2 regions of the Janthinobacterium sp. TPC_1 genome follow, and region 2 is predicted to be linked to the other one. Evidence: predicted binding sites of a transcription regulator. Region 2 holds the regulator's gene; the other holds the start of a gene.
What was found. The regulator sigma-54, encoded in region 2, starts transcription at its own class of promoters, with help from an activator protein. The targets are predictions, from matches to a motif close to TGGCANGNAANCTGCTTT.
Positions count from the first base shown of each region.

Region 1: the regulator sigma-54 is predicted to act here: its motif matches at 3,086-3,103, upstream of ACQVLG_RS11395 (TorF family putative porin).

Region 1 is NZ_CP195157.1:2,318,828-2,327,130, reverse strand. It holds gene gshA (glutamate--cysteine ligase) at 1-128, opposite strand, end outside; partial or broken gene ACQVLG_RS11405 (ammonium transporter) at 333-1,876, opposite strand; gene ACQVLG_RS11400 (P-II family nitrogen regulator) at 1,888-2,226, opposite strand; gene ACQVLG_RS11395 (TorF family putative porin) at 2,238-3,005, opposite strand; gene ACQVLG_RS11390 (accessory factor UbiK family protein) at 3,276-3,524, shown strand; partial or broken gene ACQVLG_RS11385 (YifB family Mg chelatase-like AAA ATPase) at 3,635-5,159, shown strand; gene ACQVLG_RS11380 (hypothetical protein) at 5,224-5,769, shown strand; gene ACQVLG_RS11375 (DUF1840 domain-containing protein) at 5,950-6,294, shown strand; rRNA gene rrf (5S ribosomal RNA) at 6,355-6,467, opposite strand; rRNA gene rrf (5S ribosomal RNA) at 6,670-6,782, opposite strand; rRNA gene ACQVLG_RS11360 (23S ribosomal RNA) at 6,923-8,303, opposite strand, start outside.
Region 2 is NZ_CP195157.1:2,098,435-2,106,737, forward strand. It holds gene lptB (LPS export ABC transporter ATP-binding protein) at 1-614, shown strand, start outside; gene ACQVLG_RS10255 (RNA polymerase factor sigma-54) at 619-2,097, shown strand; gene hpf (ribosome hibernation-promoting factor, HPF/YfiA family) at 2,167-2,529, shown strand; gene ACQVLG_RS10265 (3-hydroxyisobutyryl-CoA hydrolase) at 2,657-3,742, shown strand; gene rapZ (RNase adapter RapZ) at 3,743-4,606, opposite strand; gene hprK (HPr(Ser) kinase/phosphatase) at 4,891-5,826, opposite strand; gene ACQVLG_RS10280 (PTS sugar transporter subunit IIA) at 5,863-6,345, opposite strand; partial or broken gene queF (NADPH-dependent 7-cyano-7-deazaguanine reductase QueF) at 6,689-7,532, opposite strand; gene ilvA (threonine ammonia-lyase, biosynthetic) at 7,611-8,303, opposite strand, start outside.

The DNA of each region.
Region 1 (8,303 bases), 220 kb from region 2:
TAGAAGGGCGGCGTGTGTTCTTGCCACTCCATGCGGAACCAGCGCTCAATGGCCGGCGTCGCGGCCAGAATCTTTTTTTCGAGGTCGAGCAGCGGTCCGGTCAGGGCCGTGACGAGATGGGGAACCATAGTTACATCCTTAAATTATGTGCAGTATTCAAAAAAGCACACAGAACTGCCGACTATATTACCGTGTAAGTACCCCAAATCGGGGCAAAAGCCTTGTTTTAAAGACCTTTTCCATTCCCACAACGAAAAAAAGGCACCTCAATGAGGCGCCTTTTCCAGCCGGACATGCCGCGCCGGGGCGCGGGCATGCCAGAACATTGCTATTTAGCCATGATATGCTTGCTCGCCATGGCTGGTGATGTCGAGGCCTTCGCGCTCTTCTTCTTCCGGTACGCGCAAGCCGATGACGATGTCGACCAGCTTATAGGCGACGATGGAGACCAGCGCCGACCACAGGATGGTGGTACCGACCGCTTGCGCCTGCACCCACACCTGATGAGCGATCGAATACGGGTCGGCCGACATCTTGTTGGTGACGTAGTCGAAGATGCCCTGGCCGCCCCCAGTTGCGGTGCCGCAAACACGCCCGTCAGCAAGGCGCCGAGGATACCGCCCACGCCATGCACGCCGAACACGTCGAGCGAATCGTCGGCGCCGATCAGGCGTTTCAGGCCATTCACGCCCCACAGGCAGACGATACCGGCCAGCAAGCCGATGACCAGGCCGCCCATCGGGCCGACAAAGCCGGCCGCCGGGGTGATCGCCACCAGGCCGGCCACGGCGCCCGATGCGCCGCCGAGCATGGAAGGCTTGCCTTTGCTGATCCATTCGCCAAGTACCCACGACAGGGTGGCGGCAGCAGTGGCCAGCAAGGTGTTGACGAAAGCCAATGCCGCCACGTCGCCCGCTTCCAGCGACGAACCCGCATTGAAGCCGAACCAGCCCACCCACAGCAGCGACGCACCGATCATGGTCATCGTCAGCGAGTGCGGCGCCATCGATTCGCGGCCGTAGCCGACGCGTTTGCCGATCATGATGGCGCCCACCAGGCCGGCGACGGCGGCGGCATTGATGTGCACCACGGTGCCGCCGGCGAAGTCCAGCGCGCCTTTTTGCCAGATCCAGCCCGCTTTCAGGGCTTCGCTGGCCGAGGTGGCGGCGTTGGTGATCAGGTCAGGACCGGTCCAGAACCAGACCATGTGGGCGGCCGGCAGGTAGGCAAACGTGAACCACAGCACGACGAAGGCCAGCACGGCGGCAAACTTGGCGCGCTCGGCAAAGGCGCCGACGATCAGTGCGCAAGTGATGGCGGCAAACGTGCCCTGGAAGGCCACGAAGACGAACTCGGGAATGACGACGCCCTTGCTGAAGGTGGCGGCGGCGGCAAACGTGCCCTTGGCCGGGTCCCAGATACCGTTCAGGAACAGGCGGTCGAAGCCACCGAAGAAGGCGGTTTTTTCCGTGAAAGCGATCGAGTAGCCATAAATGCACCACAGCACGATCACCAGCGCGAACACCATGAACACTTGCATCAGCACCGACAGCATGTTTTTCGAGCGCACCAGGCCGCCGTAGAACAGGGCCAGGCCGGGGATGGTCATCAAAATCACCAGCAAGGTGGAAATCATCATGAAACTGGTATCGCCCTTGTTGGCAACGGGCGCGGCGGCTGGCGCGGCAGCGGCCGGGGCCGGAGCGGCGGCAGCCGGCGCTGTTGCGTCAGCCGCGGGCGTGACGGCGGGGGCGGCGACGGCCGACGTCGTGGCGGCCTCCGTCTTGGCGGGAGCATCGGCAAAGCTCGGCGTGGCGACGCCAAACGCACACAGACAGGCAAACCCAGCTAGCAATTTTGTTATATTTTTACGCATCGATATTCCCCTTAGAGCGCTTCGTTGCCGGTTTCACCGGTACGGATGCGGATGACCTGTTCCAGGTTGTAGACGAAAATCTTGCCATCGCCGATCTTACCGGTACGCGCGGCACCTTCGATCGCCTCGATGGCCTGGTCGACAATGGCGTCATCGACGGCCGCTTCAATCTTGGTTTTTGGCAAGAAATCGACGACATACTCAGCACCACGGTAGAGTTCCGTGTGGCCTTTCTGGCGGCCGAAGCCTTTGACTTCGGTGACGGTAATGCCTTGCACATTGATAGCCGACAAAGCTTCGCGTACTTCGTCCAGTTTGAACGGTTTAATGATTGCGGTAATCATTTTCATGGCAGTCTCGCTTAAAAGGTTTTGGACACGGTCAGCACGAGACCGGATTTCGCCAGATTCTTGCCATTCGGTGCCAGCGACGTGATGTTGGCTTTGACGGCCGCCAGGGAAACGGTCGCCATGCCGAAGTCCTTGGTCACGCCGATCTTGTAATCGTTATAGCTGAGGGCATCGTTGTGCTCGACTTTCTGGCGCCCCACATGCAGGTTCAGCATGTAGCCATCATGCACCTCGACGTTGGCGCCCACGTCGAGGTAGCCGCTGTTCTTGCTGTCGGCGACACCGAACAGATTCGTGGTCGAATGCGAGTATTTGATATACATCGGGCCGTAGCCCAGTTGGCCGTACAGCTCGAAGGTGTTCGCATTCGTGCTCAAGCCATTCGATGGATAGAAGTAATACAGGCCGCCCACGTCATAGGTGAAATCCTTGCTGATCTCGCCCCGCTTGCCGGCATAGATATCCCATTCCAGATTCGTATCGCCGCCGCCGTCCTTGATCCATTTGATGCTCGACAGCCAGGTGCCCACGTACAGGCCCGTCGGGTTATGGGTATAGTCGGCACCGCCGCTGATGGCCGGGTTCAGGCGGCTTTGCGAGATGCCGCGGTAACGGTAGTCGCTGGTCAGCGCCACGTTGTAGCTCACCACGTTATCAGGAACGGCTTCGGCCGCAGCAGGCGCCGCCACTGCATCCTGGGCCATGGCGCTACCGCTCAGGGCGGTCATGGCCAACGTCAATGCGGCTGCTAAAGTCATGTTCTTGGACAGATTCTTCATGGCGATTCCCTTTTATTGAACTTTTAAAGCGGTTGAGGTTTAAAATCTTGGCTGGAGATCACAAAGCGTTCATACCTTCTTTAGCAGAATACGTGCCAGCTATATTGCTACCTTGATAGGTGCATTTCCGTCCATACATACCCTGCAAGCCGCTGGGCATGCGGGAATACGCTGCTGGAGCGTTGTGGATTTGCCTATTTTCGCACCAGATTAACACTGCTGTGCACCGCAATGGTGCGATGCACATGCCGCACCATAAAAGGACTGACCATGGACATGAATACCTTCTTTAACGACTTGCAAGGCAAGATCCACCAAGCCATCGAGAACTCGCCGGCCAAGGATATCGAGAAAAACGTGAAATCGATGATGACCCAGGGTTTCGCCCGCCTGGACCTCGTCACGCGCGAAGAATTCGATATCCAGGCACAAGTGCTGGCCAAGACGCGCGCCAAGCTCGATGCACTGGAATTGCGCCTGATCGAACTGGAAACACGCCTGAACGACCCGAAGGCTTAATGCAGGGCAGGCAAGGCACCGCAATCGGCAGCCTTGCTGGCACACATCAAGCTTCAGACTGTTGCAAGGGCTAGACTGATACTGCCCGCGTTCGCGGTGCAGGGGGTCTGATGAGTCTGGCAGTCCTGAAAAGCCGCGCCCTGGCCGGCATGGAGGCGCCCGAGGTGAATGTCGAAGTCCACCTCGCCAATGGCTTGCCTTCTTTTACCATCGTCGGCCTGCCCGATACGGAAGTGAAAGAATCGCGCGACCGCGTGCGGGCCGCGCTGCAAAACTGCGGCTTCGAGATGCCGGCGCGGCGCATTACGGCCAATCTGGCGCCGGCAGACTTGCCCAAGGAATCGGGCCGCTTCGACTTGCCCATCGCGCTGGGCATCCTGGCCGCCTCCGGCCAGTTACCGGGCGACCAATTACACCACTACGAATTTGCCGGCGAACTGTCGCTGTCGGGCCAGCTGCGCCCGATCCGCGGCGCCCTGGCCATGACCTTTGCCATGCAACGCGGCAAGAGCGGCGTACCGCGCGCCTTCATCCTGCCGCAGCAGCGAACGCGCGGACGAGGCGGCGCTGGTCAGCGATGCCTGCATCTATCCCGCCCACAGCCTGCTCGAGGTCTGCGCGCACTTTGCCGCGCATGCCAGCCAGACAGCCCTGCAGCGCCACCAGCCCATGCTGACTGTCCCCGCTTTCCCGTATCCCGACTTTGCCGACGTACAAGGGCAGCAACAGGCGCGGCGGGCGCTGGAAGTGGCGGCAGCGGGCGGCCATAACGTCCTGATGGTGGGGCCGCCGGGCGCAGGCAAGACCATGCTGGCCAGCCGTTTTCCTGGCGTATTGCCACCCATGAGCGATGAAGAGGCACTGGAATCGGCCGCCGTGCATTCCCTGGGCGGCCACTTCAAGGTGGAACAGTGGAAGCGGCGGCCCTACCGCGCCCCGCACCAGACGGCATCGGGCGTGGCCCTGGTAGGCGGCGGCAACGTGCCGCGGCCTGGCGAAATCTCGCTGGCCCACTGTGGCGTGCTGTTTCTCGACGAAATCGCCGAATTCCAGCGCCGGGTGCTCGATGTGCTGCGCCAGCCCATGGAATCGGGCGTCATCAGCATTTCGCGCGCGGCCCGCCAGGCCGAGTTTCCTGCCCGCTTTCAGTTGATCGCTGCCATGAATCCCTGCCCGTGCGGCTATCTGGGCCACGCGTCCGGCCGTTGCCGCTGCACGCCGGACGCCGTGCTCCGTTATCACAATCGCCTGTCCGGCCCGCTACTCGACCGTATCGACCTGCAGATTGAAGTGGCCGCCATGCCGCCGGCGGCGCTGGGCCGCCAAGCCGGTGCCGGAGAATCCACGCAGCGGATCGCCACACGGGTAGCGGCAGCCTATGCCTTGCAACTGGCACGCCAGGGTAAAGCGAACCAGAGGCTGAGCAACACGGAAATCGAACAGCATTGCCGCCTGGAGCCACATGGCGAACAGTTGCTGCATGGCGCCATGACGCGCCTGCACTGGTCGGCGCGCACCTATCACCGGGTACTGCGCGTGGCGCGCAGCATCGCGGACCTGGCGGGCAGCCCTGCCATCACACAGCCGCATATTGCCGAAGCGATCCAGTACCGCCGCGTGCTGCGTGAAATATAAGGCTGCCAGTGAACGCCACACGTGCGCGATTGCGCGCGATTGGCGGCGCTGCTACCATCTGCTGATGAAAAAAACATCACTTGCCCTCTTGCTGACGACGCTCGCGGCCGCCAGCATCCTGTCCGCCTGCAGTCCGAAATTCGACTGGCGCGACTATCGCAGCCCTGACGCCCAGTTCACGGCCCTGTTTCCAGGCAAGCCGGCCGTGCTGACGCGCGAAATCGATCTCGATGGCAAGAAAGTCAGCCTGACCATGACGGCCAGCGAGGTCGATGGCGCTACCTTCGCCATCGGCAGTGCCATACTCGACAGCACGGAGCAGGCGCAAGCGGCCCTGCCCGCCATGAAGACGGCGCTGCTGAAAAATATCAATGGCGTCGTGCGCAGCGAAAAGCTGGCCTCGGCTGCCACCAGCACGGCAGCCGGCAGCCATCAACGCAGCTCGCTGAGCGTCGAGGCGACGGGGACGCAGCAAGGCAAGCCTGTCCTGCTGGTCGGCCGTTTTGTGGCGCAGGACAAACGCATCTTCCAGATCATCATTCTCGGTGAAGAAAACAAACTGTCGCGTGAAACCATCGACACCTTCATGGACTCGGTGAAACTGGATTGAGACTTAATGATCGCTTAAATAGCTGCTTTCACGGTGAGCCAGCCCTTGTAAATACGTGCGTTGTCCAACAGATGACTCTATCCGGCTTGCAATTGTGCAATCCGGGCAATCGGACGGCCTGTGCGACATTTCAAGTCGTGATATTGTTTCGACACTAACAACAAGTTTCAGAAAGCGCTTATGTTGATCTCATTCAAATCCAAATCCTCCCCAGAAGTGCTGATGTACCAGGAACATGCCCAGCGCATCCTCGACATCCTGCACAAGAACCCCACGCGCGGCGTCATCACGCCAGCGGAAGCGGGCGATGCCCTGGCCCTGCTGGAAAAAGAAGTCGCGGAAAGCAAGTTACATCCGGAAAATGACATTGAACACGATGCGCATACGCCGGAAACCCTGGAAGATGGTGAAACGGGTGCCCATGCGCGCGCGCAAAAAGTGCATTTTTCGCAGCGCGCCTATCCTCTGATGGAGATGCTGCGCTCGGCCAAGGCGGAAGGCGAAAGCATCACCTGGGGCATCTAGTCCGATGAATGCCACAGACGAAAAAAAACCCCGCTGATGCGGGGTTTTTTTATATAACAAGCCTGACGATAACCTACTTTCACACTGGTTGCAGCACTATCATCGGCGCAAAGTTGTTTCACGGTCCTGTTCGGGATGGGAAGGGGTGGGACCAACTTGCTATGGTCATCAGGCATAACTTTTTCAACAGCCTGCTCCCGACGGGGCAGCAAACCATTAGATCTGAGGAGGCGAATTATATAGGAATTTGCCTGAAGATGGGACTAAAAATGGCGATTTTATGGCAAAAAACCGCCAGACGAAAAAAAACCCGACCATTGCTGATCGGGTTTTTCTCTAGGTGGAACAGCCGGGGGCTGTTTCACCAAATAACAAGCCTGACGATAACCTACTTTCACACTGGTTGCAGCACTATCATCGGCGCAAAGTTGTTTCACGGTCCTGTTCGGGATGGGAAGGGGTGGGACCAACTTGCTATGGTCATCAGGCATAACTTGTACCGGCATTTGTCCTCAGTGGAGCGACAAAGCCATGAATCTGGAAGAAGCAAAGATTAAGGGTAATGAATTGGTGTATCAACACACACGCAACGTTGTACCGTCTTATCCTCTGTACCTGCTAAGGTTATAGGGACAAGCCGTACGGGCAATTAGTACTGGTTAGCTTAATGCATTACTGCACTTCCACACCCAGCCTATCAACGTCCTGGTCTCGAACGACCCTTCAAAGAGCTCAAGGCTCTGGGAAATCTCATCTCAAGGCAAGTTTCCCGCTTAGATGCTTTCAGCGGTTATCTCTTCCGAACTTAGCTACCCGGCAATGCCACTGGCGTGACAACCGGTACACCAGAGGTTCGTCCACTCCGGTCCTCTCGTACTAGGAGCAGCCCCCTTCAAATTTCCAACGCCCACGGCAGATAGGGACCAAACTGTCTCACGACGTTTTAAACCCAGCTCACGTACCACTTTAAATGGCGAACAGCCATACCCTTGGGACCGGCTACAGCCCCAGGATGTGATGAGCCGACATCGAGGTGCCAAACTCCCCCGTCGATATGAACTCTTGGGAGGAATCAGCCTGTTATCCCCAGAGTACCTTTTATCCGTTGAGCGATGGCCCTTCCATACAGAACCACCGGATCACTATGTCCTACTTTCGTACCTGCTCGACTTGTCAGTCTCGCAGTTAAGCACGCTTATGCCATTGCACTATCAACACGATGTCCGACCGTATCTAGCGTACCTTCGAACTCCTCCGTTACACTTTAGGAGGAGACCGACCGCCCAGTCAAACTGCCTACCATGCACTGTCCCCGATCCGGATAACGGACCAAGGTTAGAACCTCAAACAAACCAGGGTGGTATTTCAAGGTTGGCTCCACGAGAACTAGCGTCCCCGCTTCAAAGCCTCCCACCTATCCTACACAGATTGGTTCAAAGTCCAATGCAAAGCTACAGTAAAGGTTCATGGGGTCTTTCCGTCTAGCCGCGGGTAGATTGCATCATCACAAACATTTCAACTTCGCTGAGTCTCGGGAGGAGACAGTGTGGCCATCGTTACGCCATTCGTGCAGGTCGGAACTTACCCGACAAGGAATTTCGCTACCTTAGGACCGTTATAGTTACGGCCGCCGTTTACTGGGACTTCAATCAAGAGCTTGCACCCCATCATTTAATCTTCCAGCACCGGGCAGGCGTCACACCCTATACGTCCACTTTCGTGTTTGCAGAGTGCTGTGTTTTTATTAAACAGTCGCAGCCACCAGTTTATTGCAACCCTTTCACCCTCATGGAGTAAACCAATCAAGCTACCGGGGCGTACCTTTTCCCGAAGTTACGGTACCAATTTGCCGAGTTCCTTCTCCCGAGTTCTCTCAAGCGCCTTAGAATACTCATCTCGCCCACCTGTGTCGGTTTGCGGTACGGTCTCGTATGACTGAAGCTTAGAGGCTTTTCTTGGAACCACTTCCGATTGCTTCGTGAACAAGTTCACTCGTCTCAACCCCTTGA
Region 2 (8,303 bases):
AGACGACTTCGTTCTACATGATCGTCGGCCTGGTGCCGTCGGACGGCGGCAGCATCGATATCAGCGGCGTGGACATTTCCAGCCTGCCGATCCACCGCCGCGCGCAGATGGGCCTGTCCTACCTGCCGCAGGAAGCGTCCGTGTTCCGCAAGCTGACGGTGGAAGACAATATCCGCGCCGTGCTGGAAATCCAGACCGTCGAAGGCCGTCCCCTGAAGAAGGCCGAGATCGAGGAGCGCCTGGATAAACTGCTGGCCGACTTGCAGATTGAAAAGCTGCGCGAGAACCAGGCCCTGTCCCTGTCCGGCGGCGAGCGCCGCCGCGTGGAAATCGCCCGCGCGCTGGCCACCGACCCGCGTTTCGTGCTGCTCGACGAACCGTTTGCCGGCGTGGATCCGATCGCCGTGATCGAAATCCAGCGCATCGTGCGTTTCTTGAAGGAGCGCAATATCGGCGTGCTGATTACCGATCATAATGTGCGCGAGACGCTGGGTATTTGCGACCGTGCCTACATCATCAACCAGGGCTCGGTGCTGGCGTCGGGACGCCCCGACGACATCATCGCGAACGAGTCGGTACGCCGGGTCTATCTGGGCGAACACTTCCGCATGTGAGCCAATGAAACAATCATTGCAGCTGCGCACGTCGCAGCACCTGGCACTGACGCCGCAGTTGCAGCAATCGATACGCCTGCTGCAATTATCCACCCTGGAATTGCACCAGGAACTCGAGCAGCTGCTGACGGACAATCCCTTGCTCGAACGCCTCGACGATCCGCTCGACCGTTCGCTGCGCCTGCTGTCCGACGGCGCCCTGAGTTCCACGGCCGCGCCGGCCGAAGCGCCGCCCCAGCCGCCAGGCCAGGAGGCGCCCGCCGCACCGGCCGAAGCGGACGGGTTTGACGGCGAGGCGGGCGAGGGCCCGGCCGCCGCGGAGGGCGGCGACAGCGACTGGAGCGAGGCGAGCCGGGGCAAGGCGCCCGACGATGAAGATTCGCGTCCGCAACTGGAGGCCCATCACTGCACCCTGCGCGAGCACCTGATGGAGCAGATGCGCGTGACGGTGCTTGAATTGCGCGACCGCGCGCTGGTCGAGCTGATCATCGATGCGCTCGACGACAATGGCTACCTGGAAGAGTCGCTCGACGACATCCTGGCGCGCCTGCCGGAAGAGCTGGAAATCGACGCTGACGAGATGCGCACGGCCTTGTCGCTGCTGCAAAGTTTCGATCCGCCGGGCGTGGGCGCGCGCAATGCGTCCGAATGCCTGGCGCTGCAAATCAGGCGCTTGCCGCACGTCGCCATGGTGACGCGGCGCATGGCCCTCGTCATCGTGGAAAAGCACCTGGCCTGGTTTGCCCAGCGCGATTTCAACAAGCTGAAAAAAGCCCTCGATTGCGACGATGAAGACTTGCGCGAGGCGCAGACGGTGATTCGCCAGTGTAATCCGCACCCGGGCGCCGTGTTCGCCTCGGACGTGTCCGATTACGTGGTGCCCGACGTCGTCGTCAAGCGCGCGCGCAATGGCTGGCAAGTCACCCTGAACAACGACGTCATGCCGCGCCTGCGCGTCAACGCCATGTACGCCAACTTGCTCAAGCAGGGCAAGGGCGAGGGCGCCATGGGCGCGCAGTTGCAGGAGGCCAAGTGGCTGATCAAGAATATGCGCCAGCGCTTCGATACCATCCTGCGCGTGGCACAGGCGATAGTAGAAAGACAAAAGAACTTTTTCTCGCATGGGGCCGTTGCCATGCGCCCCCTTGTGCTCCGTGAAATAGCTGATACACTGGGTTTACACGAGAGTACTATCTCGCGGGTAACAACTCAAAAGTACATGCTGACCCCGCACGGCATGTTCGAGTTGAAATATTTCTTTGGTAGCCATGTCGCCACCGAAGCGGGGGGGGAAGCGTCATCGACGGCGATACGGGCATTGATCGTGCAACTGACAGGAGCAGAAGACCCTAAAAATCCTTTATCCGACAGTAAGATTGCGGACATGCTGGGGGAACAAGGCATGGTGATTGCGCGACGTACTGTTGCCAAATACCGGGAAGCGTTGAAAATTCCGCCAGTGAGCCTGCGTAAGTGTTTGTAAGTTTTTTTCGGTTCCTCTGCGGGCCGGATAGGATGGACCGCACGAACCCGATCATCTTTAGGAGTGTGTATGAATCTCACCATCAGCGGACATCATCTCGAAGTGACACCAGCCATCCGTGAATACGTACAAACGAAGCTGGAGCGCGTGAAACGTCATTTCGATCAAGTTATCGATATTGCCGTGATTCTGACCGTGGATAACCTCAAAGAGAAAGAAAAACGTCAAAAGGCCGAAGTCAACCTGCGTCTGAGTGGCAAAACTGTCTATGTGGAAAGCCTGGCACACGACTTGTATGCCGCAATCGATACCCTGATCGACAAGCTCGATAGGCAAGTGATGAAATACAAAACCAAAGTGCAAGGGCACGGTAAAGAGGCGATCAAGCATCTGCCAGACAACTCAGAGGAAGACGCCGTCGTCGCCGTCTAAGGCCACCGGCTTCCCCCAGTTGTGATCAACTAAGGGCGCACATTGCGCCCTTTTTTGCGTCCTGCGGGAAGCAATATCCGTGGTGAAAGCGCTAGAATGCGCCATCCTCACTTCTTTCCTGCCTGCCATGAGCGACTTCGTCCAGACCTCCATCCGCAACCGCACGGGCCACATCGTGCTCGACCGCCCGAAAGCCTTGAACTCCCTGTCGCTGGAGATGGTGCGCACCCTGAGCGCTGCCTTGCTGGCCTGGCGCGACGATCCGCAGGTGGACGCCGTGGTGATCCGCTCCAGCAGCGAAAAGGCCCTGTGCGCCGGCGGCGATATCCGTTTCTTTTACGATGCGGGCCTGGCCACGCCGCAAGGCGGCAGCGCCCTGCTGGAAGATTTCTTTACGGAAGAATACGCGTTAAATCATGTCATTCACTTTTATCCGAAACCGTATATCGCCGTGATGGACGGCGTGGTGATGGGCGGCGGCATGGGCGTGGCGCAAGCCGGGCCCGGCAACCAGTTGCGCATCGTCACGGGCCGCACGCGCATGGCCATGCCGGAAGTCAATATTGGCCTGTTCCCCGACGTGGGCGGCAGTTACTTTCTTTCCCGCCTGGCGGGCCGGCTGGGCCTGTACCTGGGCTTGACGGGCCTGACCATCGGTGCGGCCGATGCCCTGTACACGGGCCTGGCCGATGTGTATCTGCCCGAGGCGCAGATGGGGGCGCTGCTGGCCCTGTTCGACTCGACGCCGGGCGAGGCCTTGCCGGTGGCCATCAAGGCGCTGGCGGCGCCGTTCCAGGCCGAGGCGGGCGCGGCTTCCCTGGCCACGGCGCGCGCGGCGCTGGACCGCCACTTCGGCGCGGGTTCGGTGGCCGCCATCATGGCCTCGCTGGCGCAGGACCACAGCGCGTTCGCCGCGAAGGCCCTGGCGGCCATGCGCCTGCGCTCGCCCTTGATGATGTCGGTGACCCTGGAATTGCTGCAGCGGGGCGCCCACCTGGGCGTGGCCGACTGCCTGCGCATGGAGCGCACGCTGGTGCGCCACAATTTCGCGCATGGCGAAGTGCTCGAGGGCGTGCGCGCGCTGGTGGTCGACAAGGACAATGCGCCGCGCTGGAACCCCTCAACCCTGGACGAGGTCGATGCCAGCATGGTGGCGCGTTTCTTTGCCCCCGTGTGGCCGGCGCAAGCGCATCCGCTGCGCCACCTCGACTGATTAAGAACGCTCGCGGTGGCGCAGCACGACCCGCTCGTTGGGGCCGAAATACTGCGCCAGCCGCTCCGCCATGTACACGGAGCGGTGCTGGCCGCCCGTGCAGCCGAGGGCCACCGTCAGGTAGCTGCGGTTGTCGGACTTGAATGACGGCAACCATTTCTCGATGAAGGCGCGGATGTCGGCCAGCAGTTCCAGCGCGCTCGGCTGGGCGTCGAGGAAGGCGATCACGGGAGCGTCGCGTCCGTCGAGCGGGCGCAGCGCCAGGTCGTAATACGGATTCGGCAGGGCCCGCACGTCGAAGACGAAATCGGCATCGAGCGGCACGCCCAGCTTGAAGGCGAACGATTCGAAGAACAGGGTCAGCGGCGCGCGTTCGGAGGCGACGATATCCTTGATCCAGGCGCGCAGTTTGTTCGCGCTCAGTTCCGAGGTATCGATCACATGGCCCAATTGCTCGATGGCCGACAGGCGTTCGCGCTCTTCGGAGATGCATTCGATCAGGGTGCGGCGGCTGGCCGGATTCTGGTTCGGGCGCAATTCGTGCGACAGAGGGTGGCTGCGCCGCGTTTCCGAGAAGCGCGCCACCAGCGAATGCGTGGTGGCTGTCAGGAACATGACCTTGACGTCGTGCCCCTGGTCGCGCAGCAGCGCCACATTGTGCGGCAAGCTGACGAGCGACTCGGCGCTGCGCGCATCGACGGCCACGGCCAGCTGCGGCGTGCCTTCGTCAAGCAGGGTTTGCACCAGGCTGGGCAGCAAGGCTGGCGGCAGGTTGTCGACACAATAGTAGCCGGTATCTTCCAGCACATTGAGCGCGACGGATTTACCGGAGCCGGATATTCCGGTGATAAGGACGATATGCATAGCCCGATCATACAATAAAGACCGGCGCTGCGCTCCCGAGGCAATGATCTTTACAAATTATTGCAATTTGGACTGTAGTATTTCTTTGCTGCACGCGCCAACAATGTTGTCGGATTAGCGGGGCCGCCGAGGTGGGGCCTTGCCCCACCTCGGCGGCCCCGCTAATCCGACCTGCGTTGTTAATCGCCGCTCATGGCGAGGCGTTGGTGGAGCAGGGGTTTCGGAGAGCCTTGCTCTCCGCCTGCGTAACGGTTCACCCATGCATGGGTGAACTCCTTGCAACGCTAATCGCCACTCATGGCGAGGCGTTGCCGCTCCATGAACTCCTGCAGGGTATCGATGCCGCGCAGCTGCAGAATCGTATTGCGCACGGCCGCTTCCAGCAGCACGGCGATGTTGCGGCCGGCGGCGACGGGGATGACGACCTTGCGCACGGGCAAGCCCAGCACGTCTTCCGTGGGGAACAGGAAGGGCAGGCGCTCGACTTCCTCTTCCAGCGCGTTGCGGCGCACCAGGTGCACGATCAGTTTCAGGCGCATCTTGCGGCGCACGGCCGTTTCGCCAAAGATGGCCTTGATATCGAGCAAACCCAGCCCCCGCACTTCCAGCAGGTTTTGCAGCAGGGGCGGGCAGCGGCCTTCGATCATATTCGGCGCGATGCGCGAAAATTCGACGGCGTCGTCGGCCACCAGGCCGTGGCTGCGCGAAATCAGCTCCAGCCCCAGCTCGCTCTTGCCCAGGCCCGAATCGCCCGTGATCAGCACGCCCACGCCCAGCACGTCCATGAACACGCCATGCATGATGATGCGCTGCGCCAGTTTTTTCGACAGGTAGACGCGCAGGAAGTCGATCACTTGCGCGGCCGGCAGCGGGGTCGAGAACAGGGGGATATTTTGCTCGTCGCAGATGGCGAGAATGTCGGGCGGCGTTTCCAGCCCTTGCGCGATGATCAGCGCGGGCGGACCGCCGGCGATCAGTTCGCCGATCACGTGGGTGCGCGTGTTGACCTTCAGGCGCTGATAGTAATTGATTTCCTGGTGGCCAAAGACCTGGATGCGGCCCGGATGGATCAGGTTCAAGTGGCCCACCTGGTCGGCGGCCGACGAGACGTCGCCCGAGATCAGGCGCTCGCCGCCGGGGAAGCCGGCGAACCAGCCCAGTTGCAGACTTTCACGATTGTCGTCGTACAGGCGTTGTATCGTCAGCGGCGTTTGCAACATGGCAGTCTTCTTCAGGAGTGGAGGAATACCTGAAGTTTAACCCGCCGCTTGCAGACTGGGTTGCCAATTGACGATGCGCGAATGCACGGATTTCGGTTCGGGATCCGTGGCCAATGCCGTGCGGAAGGCGTCATCGGAAAACATTTCGGCGATTTCCGACAGGATTTCCAGATGTTGCTGGGTGACATGATCGGGAATCAGCAGGAAAAACAGCAGATTGACGGGCTTGCCATCGGGCGATTCGAACGGAATCGGCTCGGCCAGGCGCACGAAGGCGCCCAGCGGCGATTTCAGGGTTTTGCTGCCCTTGACCCGCCCATGCGGCACGGCCACGCCATGGCCCAGGCCCGTCGAGCCCAGGCGTTCTCGGGCAAACAGATTGTCCGAGACGGTAGAGCGGGCGATGCCGTAATTGTTTTCGAAGATCAGGCCGGCTTGCTCGAAAGCGCGCTTCTTGCTGGAGACTTCCAGGTCCAGGAGGACGTTTTCGAGGGATAAGATTTTGCTAAGATTAGTCATGACACTCAATGAAATGGTGCAATGCGCAGAGGGCTTGCGAGCCGAATTATAGGCCTGTTTTCGCGGCCTGTAACGCCAATTCTCAACAGTATACGCCCGCTGCGGGCGCAGTGGGCGCTACAGCCCACGTGGTCATCATTTTAGCAAAAAAATAACATCGGCGCGTATCGGCTATTTCTTGATTAAAAACACGCGGTGCGCCGGTTTTTCCGCCGCCGAATGCCGATTTTCCGATTTTTCAGCGTCTTTGACATGCTCTGCGGCACTACTGCAACGTTGTTTTAAAACACAGCCAACATTCCTGTTGGCATGGTTTTGGGGTGTTGCGCGGTGTTGCCTAGCGTTACTGGCGCGCATTGCGCAGATTGCCCGGCATCGCCCCGGTGCTGAAGTTGCTGCGCCAAGGATTGATATCGAGGCCGCCGCGGCGCGTATAGCGCGCATACACGGACAGCTTTTGCGGCTTGCATTGACGCAAGATGTCGACAAAGATGCGCTCCACGCATTGCTCGTGGAATTCATTGTGTTCGCGGAAACCGATCAGGTAGCGCAGCAGGCTTTCCTGGTCGATCTGCGGTCCCGCATACTCGATCTGCACGCTGCCCCAGTCGGGCTGGCCCGTCACCAGGCAATTCGATTTGAGCAAGTGCGAGACGAGTTTTTCTTCCACCGGCGCATCATCGAACGCCGCCTTCAAGAGCAGCGGCGAGGGTGTGTATTGCGTGATTTCCAGGTCCAGGCGGTCCAGCAGCACACCGTCGAATTCGCCCATTTTGAGCTTGCCGAAATCTTCCTGCAAAGGTCAGTTCCACTTGCACGGGCGCGCCGAAACCGTTCGATAAATCCTGTTTGAGCAAGATCAACAGCGCTTCCGGGCTGTCCAGTTTGGTCTGGTTGAAGGAGTTCAGGTACAGCTTGAACGACTTCGATTCGATGATGTTGGGCGAATCGGCCGGCGCGCTGACCTTGGCAATCGCCACCTGCGGCTTGCCGCGCTGGTTCAGCCACGACAGTTCATAGGCGTTCCAGATATCGAGGCCGAAAAACGGTAATGTACCGTGCAGTTCCAGCTCGTCGCGCTTGCCCTGGCGCGGAATGGGAAACAGCAATTCCGGCGCGTAATCGGTGCGGTAGGCGGAGCTTTTGCCCAGGGGAGATTGTTCGGCGAGGTCGTTGGTGGTGGTCATGGTCGTGTGGCGTGAATTCGGTCAAGCACGCATGGTAGCCTATTTCACCCCAGTGCAATACCGGGGTGAATTCGCTATTTAGCCCAAGAACAGTTTGTAGACGGGATTACTGCTCTCATCCCAATAACGGTAGCCCAGGGTATCGAGGAAGCGGGCGAATTCTCCCATTTCATCGGGCGGCACTTGCAGGCCGATCAGGATGCGGCCCACGTCGCCGCCCTGGCTGCGGTAATGACACAGGGAAATATTCCAGTTCGGCGCCATGCTGTCGAGGAAGCGCATCAGCGCACCGGGGCGTTCGGGGAATTCGAAGCGGTACAGCAGCTCGTCCTGCGCCAGCCGGCTCTTGCCGCCCACCAGGTGGCGGATGTGCGACTTGGCCAGTTCGTCGTGCGTCAGGTCCAGCGTCTTGAATTCGTGTTCCTCGAAGGTCTTCGCCAGCACGCTTGATTCATGCCTGTCGGCAATTTGAATGCCGACGAACACGTGTGCGGCTTTTTCATCGCTGATGCGGTAGTTAAATTCCGTCACGTTGCGCGCGCCGATGAGCGAGCAGAAGCGCTTGAAGCTGCCCCGCTGTTCGCGCATGGTGACGGCAAACACGGCTTCGCGGAATTCGCCCAGCTCGGCCCGTTCCGCGACGAAGCGCAAACGGTCGAAATTCATGTTCGCGCCGCTGGCGATGGTGATCAATGTTTCATTGTTGACGGGGTGCTTGGTCAGGCTGGCCCGTTCCACATAGGCCTTGGCGCCGGCGATGGCCAGCGCGCC